DNA from 2 places in the Streptomyces sp. P9-A2 genome. Region 1 is predicted to be linked to the other one. Evidence: predicted binding sites of a transcription regulator. Region 1 holds the regulator's gene; the other holds the start of a gene.

Region 1 (9,704 bases):
ATCGGTGACGGCGTCGTCGAGGTGAAGGCCACCAACGGTGACAACAACCTCGGTGGTGACGACTGGGACCAGCGCGTCGTCGACTACCTGGTCAAGCAGTTCCAGTCCGGGCACGGCGTGGACCTGGGCAAGGACAAGATGGCGCTCCAGCGCCTCCGTGAGGCCGCCGAGAAGGCCAAGATCGAGCTGTCCTCGTCCACCGAGACCACGATCAACCTGCCCTACATCACCGCCTCCGCCGAGGGCCCCCTGCACCTCGACGAGAAGCTGACCCGCGCCCAGTTCCAGCAGCTGACCGCGGACCTGCTGGAGCGCTGCAAGACGCCGTTCAACAACGTGGTCAAGGACGCCGGTATCGCGCTGTCCGAGATCGACCACGTCGTCCTGGTCGGTGGCTCCACCCGTATGCCCGCCGTCGCCGAGCTCGTCAAGGGCATGACCGGCGGCAAGGAGGCCAACAAGGGTGTGAACCCGGACGAGGTCGTCTCGATCGGCGCCGCGCTCCAGGCCGGTGTCCTCAAGGGCGAGGTCAAGGACGTCCTGCTGCTCGACGTCACCCCGCTGTCCCTCGGTATCGAGACCAAGGGCGGCATCATGACCAAGCTGATCGAGCGCAACACCACGATCCCGACGAAGCGCTCGGAGATCTTCACCACGGCCGAGGACAACCAGCCGTCGGTGCAGATCCAGGTCTACCAGGGCGAGCGCGAGATCGCGGCGTACAACAAGAAGCTCGGCATGTTCGAGCTGACCGGTCTGCCGCCGGCGCCGCGCGGTATCCCGCAGATCGAGGTCTCCTTCGACATCGACGCCAACGGCATCATGCACGTCACGGCGAAGGACCTCGGTACCGGAAAGGAGCAGAAGATGACCGTCACCGGCGGCTCCTCGCTCCCGAAGGACGAGGTCGACCGCATGCGTGAGGAGGCCGAGCGGTACGCGGAGGAGGACCACCAGCGCCGCGAGGCCGCCGAGTCCCGCAACCAGGGCGAGCAGCTCGTCTACCAGACCGAGAAGTTCCTCGCGGACAACGAGGACAAGGTCCCCGGCGAGATCAAGACCGAGGTCGAGGCCGCCGTCGCCGAGCTGAAGGAAAAGCTCAAGGGCGAGGACGCCGCCGAGATCCGCACCGCCACGGAGAAGGTCGCGGCCGTCTCCCAGAAGCTGGGCCAGGCCATGTACGCCGACGCGCAGGCCTCCCAGGCGGCCGGCGGAGCCGGCGCGGGTGCCGGTGAGGCCAGGGCGGACGACGATGTGGTCGATGCCGAGATCGTGGACGACGAACGTAAGGACGGTGCGGCGTGACCGAGGAGACCCCGGGCTTCGACGAGCAGTCGCAGCAGCCCGACGTCCCCTCAGGCGTTCCGGCCGACGAGGCCGAGCCGAAGGCCGCCACCCCCTCCGCGGAGGAGGCGGCGGCCCCGGCCGGGGACCCGGGTCCCGACGCCGGGCTGGTGGCCCAGCTGGACCAGGTGCGTACGACGCTCGGTGAGCGCACCGCGGACCTCCAGCGGCTCCAGGCCGAGTACCAGAACTACCGCCGCCGGGTCGAGCGCGACCGGATCGCGGTCAAGGAGGTCGCCGCGGTGAACCTCATGACCGAGCTCCTGCCCGTGCTCGACGACATCGGCCGCGCGCGGGAGCACGGCGAGCTGGTCGGCGGGTTCAAGTCCGTCGCCGAGTCGCTGGAGTCGACCGTGGCGAAGATGGGCCTGCAGTTGTTCGGCAAGGAGGGCGAGCCCTTCGACCCGACGATCCACGAGGCCCTGATGCACTCCTACGCCCCGGACGTCACCGAGACGACGTGCGTGGCGATCCTGCAGCCGGGGTACCGCATCGGCGAGCGCATCATCCGCCCCGCGCGGGTGGCCGTGGCGGAACCGCAGCCGGGTGCCCAGCCGGGCAAGCCGGCCGAGGAGGGCACCGAGGCGGCGGCGGACGACAAGGAGACAGGTGGCCCCCAGGAGGGCTGACGCCTTCGCCGGCGTCCGCACGCCGGCGAGGGCGGGCAGGACGAGCAGGTCAGGAAAGACCGGCTGGGCAGGAGAGGAGGGACGTCGGGGATGAGCACCAAGGACTTCATCGAGAAGGACTACTACAAGGTCCTCGGCGTCCCCCAGGACGCCACCGAGGCCGAGATCAAGAAGGCGTACCGCAAGCTCGCCCGCGAGTACCACCCGGACGCCAACAAGGGCAACGCCAAGGCGGAGGAGCGGTTCAAGGAGATCTCCGAGGCGAACGACGTCCTCGGCGACCCCAAGAAGCGCAAGGAGTACGACGAGGCCCGCTCGCTCTTCGGCAACGGCGGTTTCCGCGCGGGGCCGGGGGCGGGCGGTGCCGGGTCGTTCAACTTCGACCTGGGTGACCTCTTCGGAGGCGGCCAGGGCGGTGCTCAGGGCGGCGGCCAGGCCGGCGCCGGCGGCTTCGGCGGCGGGATCGGCGACGTCTTCGGCGGACTGTTCAACCGCGGCGGCACGGGCACCACGCGTACCCAGCCCCGGCGCGGCCAGGACATCGAGTCCGAGGTCACCCTGAGCTTCACCGAGGCGATCGAGGGGGCGACGGTCCCGCTGCGGATGTCCTCCCAGCAGGCCTGCAAGGCCTGTTCGGGCACCGGCGACAAGAACGGCACACCACGCGTGTGCCCGACCTGCGTCGGCACCGGGCAGGTCGCCCGGGGCAGCGGCGGCGGCTTCTCGCTCACCGACCCGTGCCCCGACTGCAAGGGCCGCGGCCTGACCGCGGAGAACCCCTGCGACATCTGCAAGGGCAGCGGCCGGGCCAAGTCCTCGCGGACGATGCAGGTGCGCATCCCGGCGGGGGTCAGTGACGGCCAGCGGATCCGGCTGCGCGGCAAGGGCGCTCCGGGCGAGCGCGGCGGCCCGGCGGGCGACCTCTACGTGGTCGTGCACGTCGGCAGTCACCCGGTGTTCGGCCGCAAGGAGGACAATCTCACCGTCACCGTCCCGGTCACCTACCCGGAGGCGGCGCTCGGCGGTGAGATCCGCGTCCCGACGCTCGGCGGTCCGCCGGTCACGCTGAAGCTGCCCCCGGGGACACCCAACGGGCGGACCATGCGGGCCCGCGGCAAGGGAGCGGTCCGTAAGGACGGCTCGCGCGGTGATCTGCTGGTCACCGTCGAGGTGAGTGTCCCCAAGGACCTGCCGGGGAAGGCTCGTGACGCACTGGAGGCGTATCGAGAGGCGACCGCGGACGATGATCCGCGGGCGGAGCTGTTCCAGGCCGCGAAGGGAGCTTGAGGGCGATGGACGGTCGTCGACGCAATCCGTACGAACTGACGCAGGACACTCCGGTCTATGTCATTTCGGTGGCGGCCCAGCTCTCCGGGCTGCACCCGCAGACGCTGCGTCAGTACGACCGTCTGGGGCTGGTCTCGCCGGACCGCACCGCGGGCCGGGGCCGCCGCTACTCGGCCCGTGACATCGAGCTGCTCCGTCAGGTGCAGCAGCTGTCGCAGACCGAGGGCATCAACCTGGCCGGCATCAAGCGCATCATCGAGCTGGAGGACCAGGTCGCCGCGCTCCAGGCCCGGGTGGCGGAGCTGGAGGGCGCCCTGGACGGCGTGGCCGCGACCATGCGGCAGCGTGAGGCGGCGGTGCACGCGTCGTACCGCCGGGACCTGGTGCCGTACCAGGAGGTCCAGCAGACCAGTGCGCTGGTGGTGTGGCGGCCCAAGCGCCAGCAGCAGACCGACTGACGGCCGGCGTACGGTCCGGTCGACCTGCGTGCGTCCGGTCCGGTCGACCTGTGTGTCCGGTCCGGTCCGGTCGGCGTGCGTGCGGTCCGGTCGCCGTCGGACGGCGCGAAAGTGTCGGTCCGGGGCGGTGGTGCTGTGACGGAAGTGACTCGGCGGGAAGGCTGCGGCCTGACGGAGAAGTTCTGTTTGGCGCAAAAGTGAAGTACCGGCCGGGGCTCGGAGGTTCGAACGAACCTCTGAGTCCCTTCTGCGTACGGGCTGCTGACGGCTTGTCACCCGGAGTCCCCGGTGTCTCCGTGTACGCCCCGCGCACGGCTGTGAGCAGCACGTGTGTGCGCGTGTGGGATATGTGTGCGATTCTTTCGCCGAGCCCACACGACTTCAGCGCACGGTGCTGTGTTCATCTCGTTAAGTAGTTGGTCTTGACGCCACTGGTCGCTGGAGCGTTGGCTTTTCAGTCACATGGGCCGCAATGTTGTGCCCACGTCCAAAAACGTACTGAAGTGAGCCCTCGCATGCGTCGTATCGCCATATCAGTCGCCGCCGCCTCCATGTCCCTCACGCTCGCCGGTTGCGGCGCGCTCAACGCGACAGGGAGCAGCGACGGAGCGAGCCCCACCAAGGGGAACGATGTCACCATCGGGCTCCTGCTGCCGGAGACGGCCAACACCAGGTACGACCAGTTCGACTACCCCATCTTCAAGAAGAAGGTGGAGGAGCTCACCAGCGACAAGGGCAAGGTCGACTACGCCAACGCCGAGGCGAACGCCGGCAAGCAGTCGAGCCAGATGCAGCAGATGATCAAGGACAAGGTCGACGTCATCGTGCTGGACGCGGTCGACGCGCACGCCATCGCCGAGGACGTGAAGAAGGCCAAGGACGCGGGCATCCCCGTCATCGCCTACGACCGGCTGGCCGAGGGCCCGATCGACGCGTACATATCCTTCGACAACGAGCTGGTCGGCGAGGTCCAGGGCCGCTCCCTGCTGGAGGCGCTCGGCGGCGACGCCGGGGTCACCAGCAAGATCGTCATGATGAACGGCTCGCCGACCGACCCGAACGCCAAGCAGTTCAAGGCGGGGGCGCTGTCCGAGCTCCAGGACGCGGTGACCATCGCCAAGACCTACGACACCAAGGACTGGAAGCCGGAGAACGCCGAGGCCAACATGGCCGAGGCGATCACCGCGATCGGCGCCGGCAACATCGTGGGGATCTACTCCGCCAACGACGGCATGGCGAGCGGCGTCATCAAGGCGCTGAAGGCCGCCGGGGTCACCGAGATGCCCCCGATCACCGGCCAGGACGCCGAACTCGCCGGGGTGCAGCGGATCCTCCTGGGCGACCAGTTCATGAGCGTCTACAAGTCCTACTCGACCGAGGCGGACAACGCGGCGGAGATCGCGGTGGCGCGGGTCCAGGGCAAGAACATCCAGTTCGACGCGCTGACCAGCGACCGCGTCGACAGCCCCACCCACAAGGACATTCCGGCGCAGCTCGTGCCCGTGGTCGCCCTGACCAAGAAGAACATCATGGACACGGTCGTCGCCGACGGGTTCTACAAGGTCTCGGACATCTGCACGGCCGCCTACAAGGAGGCGTGCGACGAGGCCGGGGTGAAGTAAGGCCCGTCCGGCGGCGGGTCTTCGGCCGCCGGACCGCGTCGACCGCCCCGTCGACCGCTCTGCCGGGGAGCGCGGACAGCCGCGCTCCCCGGCAGTGTTCGTTCCCGCACGCGCCCGCGCCGCGCTCCGGGCCCCGCGCTCCGGGCCCCGCGCCCTGCCGCTCTCGCTCCGCTCATGTGGGGCCGACCGCCGCCGGTTTGCTGCAAGGTGGCGAGGCGAGGCGGGGAGATAGGTGGTCGTACCGGCGCTTTTCGATGGTGGCTCCGACGGGAGCCGTGTTGCGGAGCCGGGTGGGTCCGCGCATAGTTGCGCATCGGAAAGTGGCTGAACCGGGGGGTGGGACGGGCAATGGCCGGGCGCGGGACGGACGAGCATCCGCATGGTGCTGACCGACTGTGCGACATCGGGGATCGCGTGTACTCCCGGGCCGTACGGCGCGGGCGGGTGCCGCGCCGGGACGCGGAGCCGGTGCCCTGTCTGCTGGACCTGGCCCTGCTGCACCCGGACCCCGACGACATGGACTGGCTGGTGCCGACCGCCCCGCAGGAGGTCATGACCCGGCTGCTGCGCGGGATGTACGACGAGGTCAGCGCGAGCCAGCGCCGAGTGGGTTCGGCCGTCGACGCCTTCGAGTGGTACGCCGGCCTCGGCCGCGGGACGCAGTCACCGCAGGCCTTCGCCGCCTCGGCCGGGGAAGGCCCGGCGATCCGGGTGCTGGACGGGGTGGCCCGTATCCAGGCCGCGATGGACGAGGCGACGCAGGCGTGCACCACGGAGGTGCTGACGGTCCAGCCCGGCGGTATCCGGCGCGAGGCGGAGCTGTCGGAGGGCCTGCACCGGGCGACGGCGCTGCGCGGGCGCGGGGTGCGGATGCGGGACCTCTACACGCATGTGGCCCGGCACGGCCAGGGGCTGCACACGTACCTGGAGCTGATGGGTGACGCGGTGGAGGCGCGGACGCTGGACGAGGTGACCGAGCGGCTGATCCTCTTCGACCGCACGGTCGCCTTCATTCCCGCCAACGCCGAGCGCTCGATGGCCCTGGAGCTGCGGCACCCGGCGCTGGTGGAGTACCTGGGCACGGTCTTCGAGCGGCTGTGGCGGCTCGCCCTCCCGCTGGCCGCCCCGCTCCCCGACACCGGCTTCGAGGGCGTCTCCCACCGGGAGCGGTCCATCGCGGCGCTGCTCGCGGAGGGCCACCAGGACGCGGTGATAGCGGAGCGGCTCGGGATCAGCGTGCGCACCTGCCGGGCCCACATCGCCCGGCTGTCGGAGACGCTGGGCGCGGCCAGCCGCACCCAGCTGGGCGTCAAGATAGCCCAGACCGGCCTGGACGGCCCGCCGCGGTCAGCGGCGGCCTCCGCCTCCGTCACGAGTCCTGGTCGAGAATCCCGGACTGCCCGATGAGGTACCCGAGCTGAGCCCGGCTCCCGCTGCCCGGTGTCGCGGCGATCTTGGCGATGTGTACGCGGGCGGTGCGGACGTTCATGCCGAGGCGGTCGGCTATGACGGCGTCGGTGTGGCCCTCGACGAGGAGACGGGCGATGGCGTGCTGGCGGGGGGGTGACGCCGTCCAGCGTGGGCCGGCGGACCGCCCGGGGGTGCATCGGCGTGGCCAGGCGCCAGAAACGGTCGAAGGCGGTGGCCAGGTAGCCGACGATCGTAGGATGCCGGATCTCCAGCGCGACGCGGCCGTCGCTGTCGGAGGGGACGAAGGCGACGGTCCGGTCGACGACGATGAGACGGTCGGTCACTTCGTCGAGAGTGCGGGCCTCCGCGTCACCCCTCAACTGCTCGTATCGCGCGATGACCATCAGTACGTGGCGCTGGCTGTGCGGGTACAGGGTGCGGATACGGCCGCCGCGATCGAGGAAGGCCTGGTCGCGCTCCAGGGCGAGGGCCTGAGCGGTCACACCGCGCGCTGAGCTGTAGTGGTTCCTGTGCGGCTGGACGCAGAGGAGTTCATCGGTTCCTTCCGCCAGGGCTTCGAAGAGGGCGCTGTTGATCCGCTCCGAGCCGCTGAGAACCCGGATCATCGGGGGGTCCGTCCCCGTCGGGCGGGGCCTGCCGATTCGCGTGAGCGGTCGGAATGTCTCGGCCAGGCGCTCCTCGCGCCGCCGTTCGTCCGCGATCCGCTCCTCGCGGGCCCGTAGCATCCCGTGCAGGGCCACGGTCGGCTCCACGGGCTCCAGACGGTTCAGATCGTCGACGGCCGGGTGCAACAACCCGAAGTCGACCAGGCAGGGAGCAGTGCGCGCCTCCTGCACGCGGACGTGCCCTTCACGCAGGGAACGGGCGTACAACTCCACCCCCGCCCCGCACAGTTCCTCCCTTCCGTGGTCGTGCTTCCCCGCCGTCACAGGTGGCTCGCTCATCCCCGCTTCTCAGCGCTCCTGCTCGAGGATCCCCGACTGGGCGATAAGGTAACCCAGTTGGGCGCGGCTGCCACTGCCGAGGGCGGAGGCCAGCTTGGCTATGTGGGCGCGGCAGGTGCGGACGTTCATGCCCAGGCGCCGGGCGATGGCCTCGTCGACATGGCCCTCCACGAGGAGCTTGGCGATGGAGTGCTGGATGTCCGTGAGGCCGTCCGAGGCCGACTCGTACGGGGCGCCCATGCTCAGGGGGACCGCACGGGCCCACATGAACTCGAAGACCTTGATCAGGTAGCGGACGAGGCCGGGGTGGCGCAGTTCCAGGGCGACCTGACGGTCGTCACGGGTGGGGATGAAGGCCACGGTCTCGTCGCAGATGACGAGCCGCTCCACGAGCTCGTCGATGGTGCGGTACTCCACTCTGCCGGTGTCGAACCGTGCCACGTACGCCAGCGTCTCGGGGCTGTGGCGGGCGGTGTGCTGGTAGAGGGTCCGGATACGCACCCCCCGCTCGGTCAGCTGCTGGTCGCGCTCCAGCCCTTGGGCGAGGGTGTGTTCCAGCCGACGGCCGCCCGGCTGGACGGTGAGCATCTCGGACCGGCACTGCGCGGTGGCCAGATCGAGGGCGGCGTTTATCCGGCCGAAGCCCTCCAGCACCGTGATCGAGTGGGTGGTCATCGTCGTCTGGGCGCTGAGAGCCATGAACGGCTCGAAGGCGTCGGCCAGTTCGATCGACATCCGCCTGCGCTGGGTGATCTCCCGTTCCAGCGGGTTGAGCCGGTGGGCCAGGGCCACCGCCGGGGAGAGGGGGCGCAGCCAGGTGGGGTCGTCCGGGTCGGGGTGCAGCAGGGCGAGCTCCATCAGACAGGGAGCGGGCTCCACGTCCGTGCGGGCGATGCGGCCCGCGCGCAGGGCGTCGGCATAGAGACGGCTGCCGGCCTCGCACAGTTCGGTGACCGTATGGGGATGTGCCTCATTGGTCCGATTCATTGTCAAATCTCCACCCCACAGGGTCCTGAACATGCAGGAACATGATGCACCGATTGTGTGGCCATGACGTGCCCGAATGAGCCATCGTCGTACGTGACGGGGGAAAAGGGTGATCTTCGAGTGAGGACGAAGCCGACTATGCGCAAGAGAACGCTTCGCTCGGTGCTTGTCGCCGCGTTTTCCGCCGCCATGGCCTTCGGGGCACTGGGTGTCCTGGTCGACGCGGAGGGTGACGTCCGGGCGGACAGCAGCTGGGGCGTACCCGCTCCCGTGGCCGGGGACAGCAGCTGGGGCGCTCCCGCTCCCGTGGCCGGGGACAGCAGCTGGGGCGTGCCCGCTCCCGTGGTCGCGAACGACAGCAGCTGGGGCTGAGTGATGACCACGCCTCCCGACGACCGATCCTTTCGCCGCGAGATGGCCACCGCCTATCGGTCCGGATGGCACTTCATCGACCTGGTCACCGCTCTCCCCCACAGCGGTGACTCCCTGATGGTGACCGTGTTCGGTGAACCGGTCGTCGTCACGCGCGACGAGGACCAGGACGTACGGGCGTACCGGTGTCTGCGGCGGCCCCGAGGAGCGCCGCAGCCCGTGCGGTGTGCCATCCGGTACGGAATGATCTTTGTGAACCTGGATCAACGGGACCATGAGCAGGTGGAGTCCGACTCTCCCGCTCCCCGGACCATCTCGGCCACCCCCCGCAGCGCCTGACGCGATTCCCCCGTCGTAAAAGATCGCGCAGGCGCTTCCCCCAGCAGTGGCGTCACCGTGACCTGAACACGGTGACGCCACTGCATTTTTCAGGGACATTTCCGGGTATGGCCAGGATCGAGTGATGGCCGGAACCGGTTGTCGGACGCTACGGATCTTCACCGCCGCCTCACCCCTGTCCCACCCTGCCTCCCCACGCGTGTGAGTGCGATCGCCCTGGTCTCCCGGGTCGGACCCGGTACCGGCGGCGCCCACCCGTGGCCCCCTGCCCGCACCTTCGACGCGCACCCC
Region 2 (9,704 bases), 1.2 Mb from region 1:
TGGAGCAGCGGGGTCAAGTGGGCCTATGTGAAGGCCACGGAGGGGACGTACTACAGCAACCGTTCCTAGTCAGTGAGCGGGAGTGGGTCCTGGACCCGTTCCCGCTCGCTGCGGACGCCCCGAACGGTGTTGGGTGTCCTGGTCGCCCGCGTTCGTTCCGCGTCCGGCGGCACGGATCGTGTCCGTGGTCCGGGAAGGCGGCGGCGGGGTCCCTCACGCCCGGGAGCATCCGGTCCGGCCTGGACGGTCCGATGCCCGCATCCATCACTCCGGTGGGTGCGGGGCGGTGCCGTCCGACGCCGGAGGGGATACCCCTGGGCGCGTCGTGCGATCGCGATGCTCGCGGCATCGTATCGGCTGGTTTTACGGTTCTTGCTGGTCAGGGGTTTCTGCCAGTGCTGGGCGCCCCACTTCGAGGTGTAGGCCGGATCCACGGCGACGACGGTGATCCCCGTCCGGTCGGCCATCGAAACCAGGCGGGCGCGGAGCCGGCCGGTGGGCAGACCGGAGACCAGATGCCGAAATCGCCTGTTGCGACCGTGTTTCTCGCGGGTCTTCTCCGCGGTGAAGTCCAGATCCTCCACCGCGATCGCCCGCACCCCGCAGCTGCGGGCCCAGTTGAGCAGCCGGGTCAGGGCGTGGCGGAGCTGGGCGTCGCGGTGGCCGGCGGTGCCGGACAGGTCGAAGCAGAAGCGGCGCGGGCTGCCGGTCGGGTTGCCGTGCACGTCCAGGCGCCAGGCGGCCAGGTGGTCGGCGTTGGTGTCCACCCCGATCACCCCGTGCGCGAGCGCCGCCGCCAGAGGCACCGCCGGGGATGCGGGGGTCTGCCAGGAGGCGGTCACATACCAGCGGGCCCGGGCCGGGTCGTGGTGGATGCGGTAGGCAATGGCCCGGTTCGCCGCCACCCGGTCCGCCCACTGCGGCCCGCGGTGCGCAAAGGCCGCCCGGCCGGTGAGCACGTACCGGCCGTGCGGGGCATTGGCCAGGCCTGCGAGCGGGGTGGGCAGCCGGATGCTCACCTGGCCGTCCGGCGCGATGCGGATCGTCTCGTTCCCGTAGCGTTTTCCGCTCTCCCCGTCCGCCCGCAGAAACCAGCGGGCCGCCTCCCAGCGTGCACGCCACTGGGCCTCGGTGAGCTGCGCGGCGGGCAGCTGGTGCCGCGTCCGGGCCAGGCGCCCGCCGCCGCGCACCACGCGCACCCGCCCGGCCGTCCAGTCGGCGCGTTCCCGCGCCAGCCGGTTCCTGTTCCGTGCGGCCGGCCCCGGTCCCGTACGGCGGCGGCCCCGGTCTCGTACGGCCCGACTCCGGTCCCGTACGGCGGCGGCCCGGGCCTCCCTCACGGGGTTCCCGGGCCGCCGCCCGTCCGGTGACGCCGTCACACCGCCACCGGAACCTCCGGCGCCGCGCCGTTCGTCGCGGGCGAGAGCGCCAGCTCCAGGACCTGGCGGACGTCGGTCACGGCGTGGACGTCGAGCCCGTCCAGCACGTGGGCGGGGACGTCGTCCAGGTCGGGCTCGTTGCGCTTGGGGATGATCACGGTGGTGATCCCCGCCCGGTGCGCCGCGAGCAGCTTCTGCTTCACCCCGCCGATCGGCAGCACCCGGCCGGTCAGCGAGACCTCACCGGTCATCGCCACGTCCGTACGGACCAGGCGGCCGGAGAGCAGCGAGGCCAGGGCGGTGGTCATCGTGACGCCGGCGCTCGGGCCGTCCTTGGGCACCGCGCCCGCCGGGAAGTGGATGTGCGCGCCCCGCTCCTTCAGGTCGCCGACCGGAAGCTCCAGTTCGGCGCCGTGGGACCGCAGGAAGCTCAGCGCGATCTGCGCCGACTCCTTCATCACGTCGCCCAGCTGACCGGTCAGGGTCAGTCCGGCGGCGCCCGTCTCCGGGTCGGCCAGGGACGCCTCCACATAGAGGACGTCACCGCCGGCGCCGGTCACCGCGAGCCCGGTGGCGACACCGGGGACGGCGGTGCGGCGCTCGGCCGGTTCCTGAGCGGACTCGGGCACGTGGTGGGGCCGTCCGATCAGAGCACGCAGATCACCGTCCCCGACGGTGAGGGGCAGTTCCCGCTCGCCCAGTTCGTGCTGGGCCGCGACCTTGCGCAGCAGCCGCGCGATGGACCGCTCCAGGGTGCGGACGCCCGCCTCGCGTGTGTACTCGCCGGCCAGTCTGCGCAGCGCGCCCTCCTCGAGGGTGACCTCGTCGGGGGCGAGCCCGGCGCGCTCCAGCTGGCGCGGGAGCAGGTGGTCGCGTGCGATGACGACCTTCTCGTCCTCGGTGTAGCCGTCCAGGCGGACGATCTCCATCCGGTCCGCCAGCGCCTCCGGGATGGCTTCCAGGACGTTGGCGGTGGCCAGGAAGACGACGTCCGAGAGGTCCAGCTCGACCTCCAGGTAGTGGTCGCGGAAGGTGTGGTTCTGCGCCGGGTCCAGCACTTCGAGGAGGGCGGCGGACGGGTCGCCCCGGAAGTCCGACCCCACCTTGTCGATCTCGTCGAGCAGCACCACCGGGTTCATCGACCCGGCCTCCTTGACGGCCCGCACGATCCGGCCGGGCAGCGCGCCGACGTACGTACGCCGGTGACCGCGGATCTCGGCCTCGTCGCGGACGCCGCCGAGGGCGACCCGGACGAACTTACGGCCCATCGCGTGGGCGACGGATTCTCCGAGGCTCGTCTTGCCGACGCCGGGCGGGCCGACGAGGGCGAGCACGGCTCCGCCGCGGCGGCCGCCGACGACCCCGAGCCCGCGCTCGGCACGCCGCTTGCGCACCGCCAGGTACTCGGTGATGCGCTCCTTCACGTCCGTCAGGCCCGAGTGCTCGGCGTCGAGCACGGCCCGGGCGCCCTGGATGTCGTACGCGTCCTCGGTGCGCTCGTTCCACGGCATCTCGAGCACCGTGTCGAGCCAGGTGCGGATCCACGAGCCCTCGGGCGACTGGTCGGAGGAGCGCTCCAGCTTGTCGACCTCCTTGAGCGCGGCCTCGCGCACCTTCTCCGGCAGGTCCGCGGCCTCGACGCGGCTCCGGTAGTCGTCGGATTCCTCGCCCTCCTGTTCACCGTTCAGCTCGCGCAGTTCCTTGCGTACGGCTTCCAGCTGGCGGCGCAGCAGGAACTCGCGCTGCTGTTTGTCGACACCGTCCTGGACGTCCTTGGCGATGGACTCAGCGACGTCCTGTTCGGCGAGGTGGTCGCGCAGCTGCTGGGTGGCGAGCTTCAGCCGGGCCACCGGGTCGGCGGTCTCCAGCAGGGCCAGCTTCTGTTCGGTGGACAGGAACGGTGAGTAACCGGAGTTGTCGGCGAGGGCGGAGACGTCGTCGATGGCCTGGACGCGGTCGACGACCTGCCATGCGCCGCGCTTGCGCAGCCAGGCGGTGGCGAGTGCCTTGTACTCGGTGACCAGTTCTGCCACCTGGCCGGGATAGGGGGCTCCCTTGTCCGAGCGAGGTGAAGAACTCGGGGCGGGCTCCGGCACGGTCTCGTCGATCCGGGTGCCCTCCACCCACAGCGCGGCACCCGGCCCGGTCGTCCCGGCGCCGATCCGCACCCGGTCCCGGCCCCGGATCAGGGCGCCCGGGTCGCCGTCGGCCAGCCTGCCGACCTGTTCGACCGTGCCCAGGACGCCGGTGGCGGCGTAGGTCCCGTCGATGCGTGGCACCAGCAGGACCCTGGGCTTTCCCGGCTCCGACGTGGCGGCGGCCTGGGCGGCCTCCACCGCGGCGCGCACCTCGGAATCGCTCAGGTCCAGCGGGACCACCATCCCGGGCAGCACGACCTCGTCGTCGAGCGGCAGCACGGGCAGGGCGAGCGGTGCGGACTCAGTAGCCATGATCTCCCCTTCGGCAGTCAAGTTGAGTTATACCGACTCAATGGTCCTGAGCCCTTGATTGTTCCCGGGCCGTGTGCGATCGCGTTCGCCCTCAGCGATCACCCGGCGGCATCCGGCGGCATCCGGTCCGGCGGCCGGGAAGCGAGGAGCACCTCATCGGACTCCCGGGGGCCGCCGAGCACCGCCCGGGACCGCCACCCCGGGACCGCCGGGCGCCGCCCGGAACGCCCCGGACCGACGGGGGCGCCCCGCCGCACGAGGAGTGCTGCCAGGATGAACGCATGTCCACCCCCTACGACATTCCCGAAGTCCTGGACCGCCGCGAGGGCCCGTACGGGGAGGTGGTGCTCCGCCGGCACGGCGGCCTGCTGCAGATCATCGCGAACGGCTGCTTCCTGATGGACACCTCCGACGGCCGCTCGGAGCGCCGACTGGTCGACGCCGCCCTGGGCGCGCTCGACGCCGCCGACACTCGTGCGGGGCGCGGTCCGCGACAGGACCCGCACGTCCTCATCGGCGGACTCGGCGTCGGCTTCTCCCTCGCGCACGCCGCCGCCGCACCCCGCTGGGGCCGCATCACGGTGGTGGAGCGCGAACCCGCCGTCATCGACTGGCACCGCGCGGGCCCCCTGGCCGAACTTTCCGCGCGTGCTCTCGCCGACCCCCGCGCGAAGATCGTCGAGGTCGATCTGGTGACGTACGTCCATAAGACGTCCGACACGTTCGACGCCCTGTGTCTCGACATCGACAACGGCCCCGACTGGACCGTCACCGAGGGCAATGACGGGCTCTACTCCCCCGCCGGACTCCGGGACTGCGCGAGGGTGTTGACCCCCGGCGGAGTACTCGCGGTGTGGTCCGCCCGACCGTCCACCGATTTTGAGGAAACCCTGCGGAATGCCGGGTTCCAACAGGTGCGTACCGAAGAGATCCCCGTTGCCCGGGGCGTTCCTGACGTCGTTCACCTCGGCGTCCGCCCTGGATAGCAAAGCCGCGGTGACTCCCCGTACGCTGCTGCACGGACGCGGATCATTCAAGCGTCAATCGCAGTCATGCGCAGAGACGGATTCACCCCACGGATTCCGGAAAGCACACTTCAGGGGCGGGCGATGGAGCAGACACACACCTCCCACAACGGCACGGCGGCGGCCACACCGGGCGCACAGCGCCGGGTCCTGGTGGTCGAGGACGACGCGACGATCGTGGACGCCATCGCGACCCGCCTTCGTGCCGAGGGATTCCTGGTGCAGACGGCGGGCGACGGTCCGTCCGCCGTCGACACGGCGGAGGCCTGGCAGCCCGACCTGCTGATCCTCGACATCATGCTGCCGGGCTTCGACGGCCTGGAGGTCTGCCGGCGCGTACAGGCCCAGCGGCCGGTGCCGGTGATGATGCTGACCGCGCGCGACGACGAGACCGACATGCTGGTCGGGCTGGGCGTCGGCGCCGACGACTACATGACCAAGCCGTTCTCCATGCGGGAACTCGCGGCACGCGTGCATGTGCTGCTGCGCCGCATGGAGCGGGCGGCCCTGGCGGCCTCCGCCCCGCGCAGCGGCATCCTGCGCCTGGGCGAACTGGAGATCGACCACGCTCAGCGCAGGGTGCGGGTACGCAGCGAGGACGTCCATCTGACGCCCACCGAGTTCGACCTCCTGGTGTGCCTGGCGAACACTCCCCGCGCGGTGCTCTCCCGGGAGCAGCTGCTCGCCGAGGTCTGGGACTGGGCGGACGCCTCCGGCACCCGGACCGTCGACAGCCACATCAAGGCGCTGCGCCGGAAGATCGGTGCCGAGCGCATCCGTACCGTGCACGGCGTGGGCTACGCCCTGGAGACGCCGACGCCATGAGCGACGGGCCGGCCGCACGGAGAGGCCCCGGGGACCCCGGCCCCTGGGGCGGCGTCCGCCCGTTCTCCATCAAGACCAAGCTGGGTGCGCTGGTCGTCATCTCGGTACTGATCACCACCGGGCTGTCGATGATCGCGGTGCAGACCAAGACGGAACTGCGCTTCATCACGGTCTTCTCGATGATCGCCACCCTGCTCATCACACAGTTCGTGGCACACTCCCTCACCGCGCCGCTGGACGACATGAACGCGGTGGCCCGGTCCATCTCGCACGGCGACTACACGCGCCGGGTGCGCGAGCACCGCCGGGACGAACTGGGCGACCTGGCCCAGACCATCAATGTCATGGCCGACGAGCTGGAGGCCCAGGACCAGCAGCGCAAGGAGCTGGTGGCCAACGTCTCGCACGAGCTGCGCACCCCCATCGCGGGTCTGCGCGCGGTGCTGGAGAACATCGTCGACGGCATCACCGAGGCCGACCCCGAGACCATGCGCACGGCGCTGAAGCAGACCGAGCGGCTGGGGCGTCTCGTGGAGACGCTCCTCGACCTGTCCCGCCTGGACAACGGGGTCGTCCCGCTGCGGCGGCAGCGGTTCGAGGTGTGGCCGTATCTGTCCGGCGTGCTCAAGGAGGCCAACATGGTCGCCTCCGCGCGCGCGGGCATGACCACCGGCTCCGGCGGCCATACACGCACGGACGTCCACCTGAGTCTCGACGTCAGGCCGCCGGAGCTCACCGCGTACGTCGACCCGGAGCGCATCCACCAGGTCGTCGCCAACCTCATCGACAACGCGGTCAAGCACAGCCCGCCGCACGGCCGGGTGACGGTCAAGGCACGGCCCGGCCCGCAGCCGGACTCGCTTCAGCTGGAGATCCTGGACGAGGGGCCCGGCATTCCGCGGACCGAGTGGCATCGCGTCTTCGAGCGGTTCAACCGCGGCAGCGTCAACCTGCCGCACGGTCCGGGCAGTGACGGGGGCACCGGCCTCGGCCTGGCGATCGCCCGCTGGGCCGTCGATCTCCACGGCGGACGGATCGGTGTGGCCGAATCCGAACGAGGATGCCGAATTCTTATCACTCTCCCGGGAGCCTCTCCCTCGGCAGGTTGACGTAAGGTGCCAAGCGGAGCCTCAAGATCCATCTGTATTCGCGCCGCGTTCGCGCCGATGGACACGTGTGATCAGGCTCGGATGCGAGCACAGGCCCGTGGAGCGAGTGCGCCGGGTCGCGGCCGACCCGTTCCCGATGCGCCCCGATCGTGCGGAACCACGTTTGTTTCCCGCCATTTCCTGCGCCGAAACACCCTCCGAGATGTGACTTGCGCGACGTTGAACGGGTCCGGCCTGACCTTCTCGGTCGGGGAGGCGTAGCCTTAATTTCCGCTGTCCATCATTTTGTGAAGCGGAAGAGGGCGGTTGACGCCGTGTCGCCACAGTCCCCCAGTAACTCGAGCATTTCGACCGACACCGATCACGCGGGCAAGAACCCTGCCGCGGCCTTCGGTGCCAACGAATGGCTCGTCGACGAGATCTACCAGCAGTACCTCCAGGACCCGAACTCGGTCGACCGGGCCTGGTGGGACTTCTTCGCCGACTACAAGCCGGGCGCCCCTCAGGCCTCGGCTCCGGTGAACAACGCGGCGCCGGGGACCGCCGGCACGACGACGACCGCGCCGGTCACTCCGGCCCGGCCCGCCGCCACGCCCGCGCCCGCTGCCCCGCAGCCCGCCGCCGCGCCGCCGGCTGCCGCCGCACCACCGGCTGCCCAGCCGGCCGCGAAGGCCCCGGCGCCCGCTCCGGCGAAGGCCGCTCCGGCCGCCGCCCAGCCGGCCGCCGCGAAGTCCCAGGCTCCCAAGGCGCAGCCCGCCGGCGGGGCCAAGCAGGGCACCGAGCAGGTGACGCTGCGCGGTCCGTCCGCGGCCGTCGCGAAGAACATGGACGCCTCCCTGGAGGTGCCCACGGCCACGTCCGTGCGCGCGCTCCCGGTGAAGCTGCTGTTCGACAACCGCATCGTCATCAACAACCACCTCAAGCGTGCCCGCGGCGGGAAGATCTCCTTCACGCACCTCATCGGTTACGCGATGGTCCAGGCCATCAAGGCGATGCCGTCGATGAACTGGCACTACGCGAAGGTGGACGGCAAGCCCACCCTGGTGAAGCCGGAGCACATCAAGTTCGGCCTCGCCATCGACCTGGTCAAGCCGAACGGCGACCGCCAGCTGGTCGTCGCGGGCATCGAGAAGGCCGAGACGCTGAACTTCTTCGAGTTCTGGCAGGCCTACGAGGACATCGTCCGTCGCGCCCGCGACAACAAGCTGACGATGGCCGACTTCACGGGCGTCACGGTCTCGCTGACCAACCCCGGCGGCCTCGGCACCGTCCACTCCGTGCCGCGCCTGATGCCGAACCAGTCGGTGATCCTGGGCGTCGGCTCCATGGACTACCCGGCGGAGTTCCAGGGCACCAGCCAGGACACCCTGAACAAGCTCGGCATCTCGAAGGTCATGACGCTCACGTCGACCTACGACCACCGGGTGATCCAGGGTGCCGCCTCCGGCGAGTTCCTGCGTGCCGTGGCGAACCTGCTGCTCGGCGAGAACGGCTTCTACGACGACATCTTCGAGGCGCTGCGCATCCCCTACGAGCCGGTCCGCTGGCTCAAGGACATCGACGCGTCCCACGACGACGACGTCACCAAGGCCGCCCGCGTCTTCGAGCTGATCCACTCCTACCGGGTCCGCGGCCACGTCATGGCCGACACCGACCCGCTGGAGTACCGCCAGCGCAAGCACCCCGACCTGGACATCACCGAGCACGGGCTCACCCTGTGGGACCTGGAGCGCGAGTTCGCGGTCGGCGGTTTCTCGGGCAAGACCCTGATGAAGCTGCGCGACATCCTCGGTGTGCTCCGCGACTCGTACTGCCGCACCACCGGCATCGAGTTCATGCACATCCAGGACCCGAAGCAGCGCAAGTGGATCCAGGACCGCGTGGAGCGCTCGCACTCCAACCTGGAGCGCGAGGAGCAGCTGCGCATCCTGCGCCGGCTGAACGCGGCGGAGGCCTTCGAGACCTTCCTGCAGACCAAGTACGTCGGCCAGAAGCGCTTCTCCCTGGAGGGCGGCGAGTCCGTCATCCCGCTGCTCGACGCCGTGCTGGACTCGGCCGCCGAGTCCCGTCTCGACGAGGTCGTCATCGGCATGGCCCACCGCGGCCGGCTGAACGTGCTGGCCAACGTCGTGGGCAAGTCGTACGCGCAGATCTTCCGCGAGTTCGAGGGCAACCTCGACCCGAAGTCGATGCACGGCTCCGGCGACGTGAAGTACCACCTGGGCGCCGAGGGCACCTTCACCGGTCTCGACGGCGAGCAGATCAAGGTCTCCCTGGTCGCCAACCCCTCCCACCTGGAGGCGGTGGACCCGGTCCTGGAGGGCGTCTCGCGCGCCAAGCAGGACATCATCAACAAGGGCGGCACGGACTTCACCGTCCTGCCGGTGGCGATCCACGGCGACGCGGCCTTCGCGGGCCAGGGCGTGGTGGCCGAGACCCTGAACATGTCGCAGCTGCGCGGCTACCGCACCGGCGGCACGGTCCACGTCGTCATCAACAACCAGGTCGGCTTCACCGCCGCGCCCGAGTCCTCGCGCTCGTCGATGTACGCGACGGACGTGGCCCGCATGATCGAGGCCCCGATCTTCCACGTGAACGGCGACGACCCGGAGGCCGTGGTCCGCGTCGCGCGGCTGGCCTTCGAGTTCCGCCAGGCGTTCAACAAGGACGTGGTGATCGACCTCATCTGCTACCGCCGCCGCGGTCACAACGAGTCGGACAACCCGGCGTTCACCCAGCCGCTGATGTACGACCTGATCGACAAGAAGCGCTCGGTGCGCAAGCTGTACACCGAGTCCCTCATCGGTCGCGGCGACATCACCCTGGAAGAGGCCGAACAGGCGCTGCAGGACTACCAGGGCCAGCTGGAGAAGGTCTTCACCGAGGTCCGCGAGGCGGCGTCGCAGCCGATGGCCG

What was found. The regulator HspR, encoded in region 1, represses chaperone genes until heat shock. The targets are predictions, from matches to a motif close to TTGAGNNNNNNNNNCTCAA.
Region 2: a site for HspR is predicted at 3,852-3,870, ahead of lon (endopeptidase La). Genes of this name have one in related genera too.

Annotation. Positions count from the first base shown of each region.
Region 1 is NZ_JAZIFX010000001.1:4,308,944-4,318,647, forward strand. It holds gene dnaK (molecular chaperone DnaK) at 1-1,305, shown strand, start outside; gene grpE (nucleotide exchange factor GrpE) at 1,302-1,973, shown strand; gene dnaJ (molecular chaperone DnaJ) at 2,064-3,260, shown strand; gene V4Y04_RS19585 (heat shock protein transcriptional repressor HspR) at 3,266-3,718, shown strand; gene V4Y04_RS19590 (sugar ABC transporter substrate-binding protein) at 4,234-5,340, shown strand; gene V4Y04_RS19595 (helix-turn-helix transcriptional regulator) at 5,689-6,747, shown strand; partial or broken gene V4Y04_RS19600 (helix-turn-helix transcriptional regulator) at 6,710-7,715, opposite strand; gene V4Y04_RS19605 (helix-turn-helix transcriptional regulator) at 7,725-8,702, opposite strand; gene V4Y04_RS19610 (hypothetical protein) at 8,841-9,074, shown strand; gene V4Y04_RS19615 (hypothetical protein) at 9,078-9,413, shown strand.
Region 2 is NZ_JAZIFX010000001.1:5,510,651-5,520,354, reverse strand. It holds partial or broken gene V4Y04_RS25225 (GH25 family lysozyme) at 1-60, shown strand, start outside; gene V4Y04_RS25220 (transposase) at 66-1,340, opposite strand; gene lon (endopeptidase La) at 1,376-3,829, opposite strand; gene V4Y04_RS25210 (spermidine synthase) at 4,111-4,815, shown strand; gene V4Y04_RS25205 (response regulator transcription factor) at 4,939-5,679, shown strand; gene V4Y04_RS25200 (sensor histidine kinase) at 5,676-6,788, shown strand; gene V4Y04_RS25195 (multifunctional oxoglutarate decarboxylase/oxoglutarate dehydrogenase thiamine pyrophosphate-binding subunit/dihydrolipoyllysine-residue succinyltransferase subunit) at 7,103-9,704, shown strand, end outside.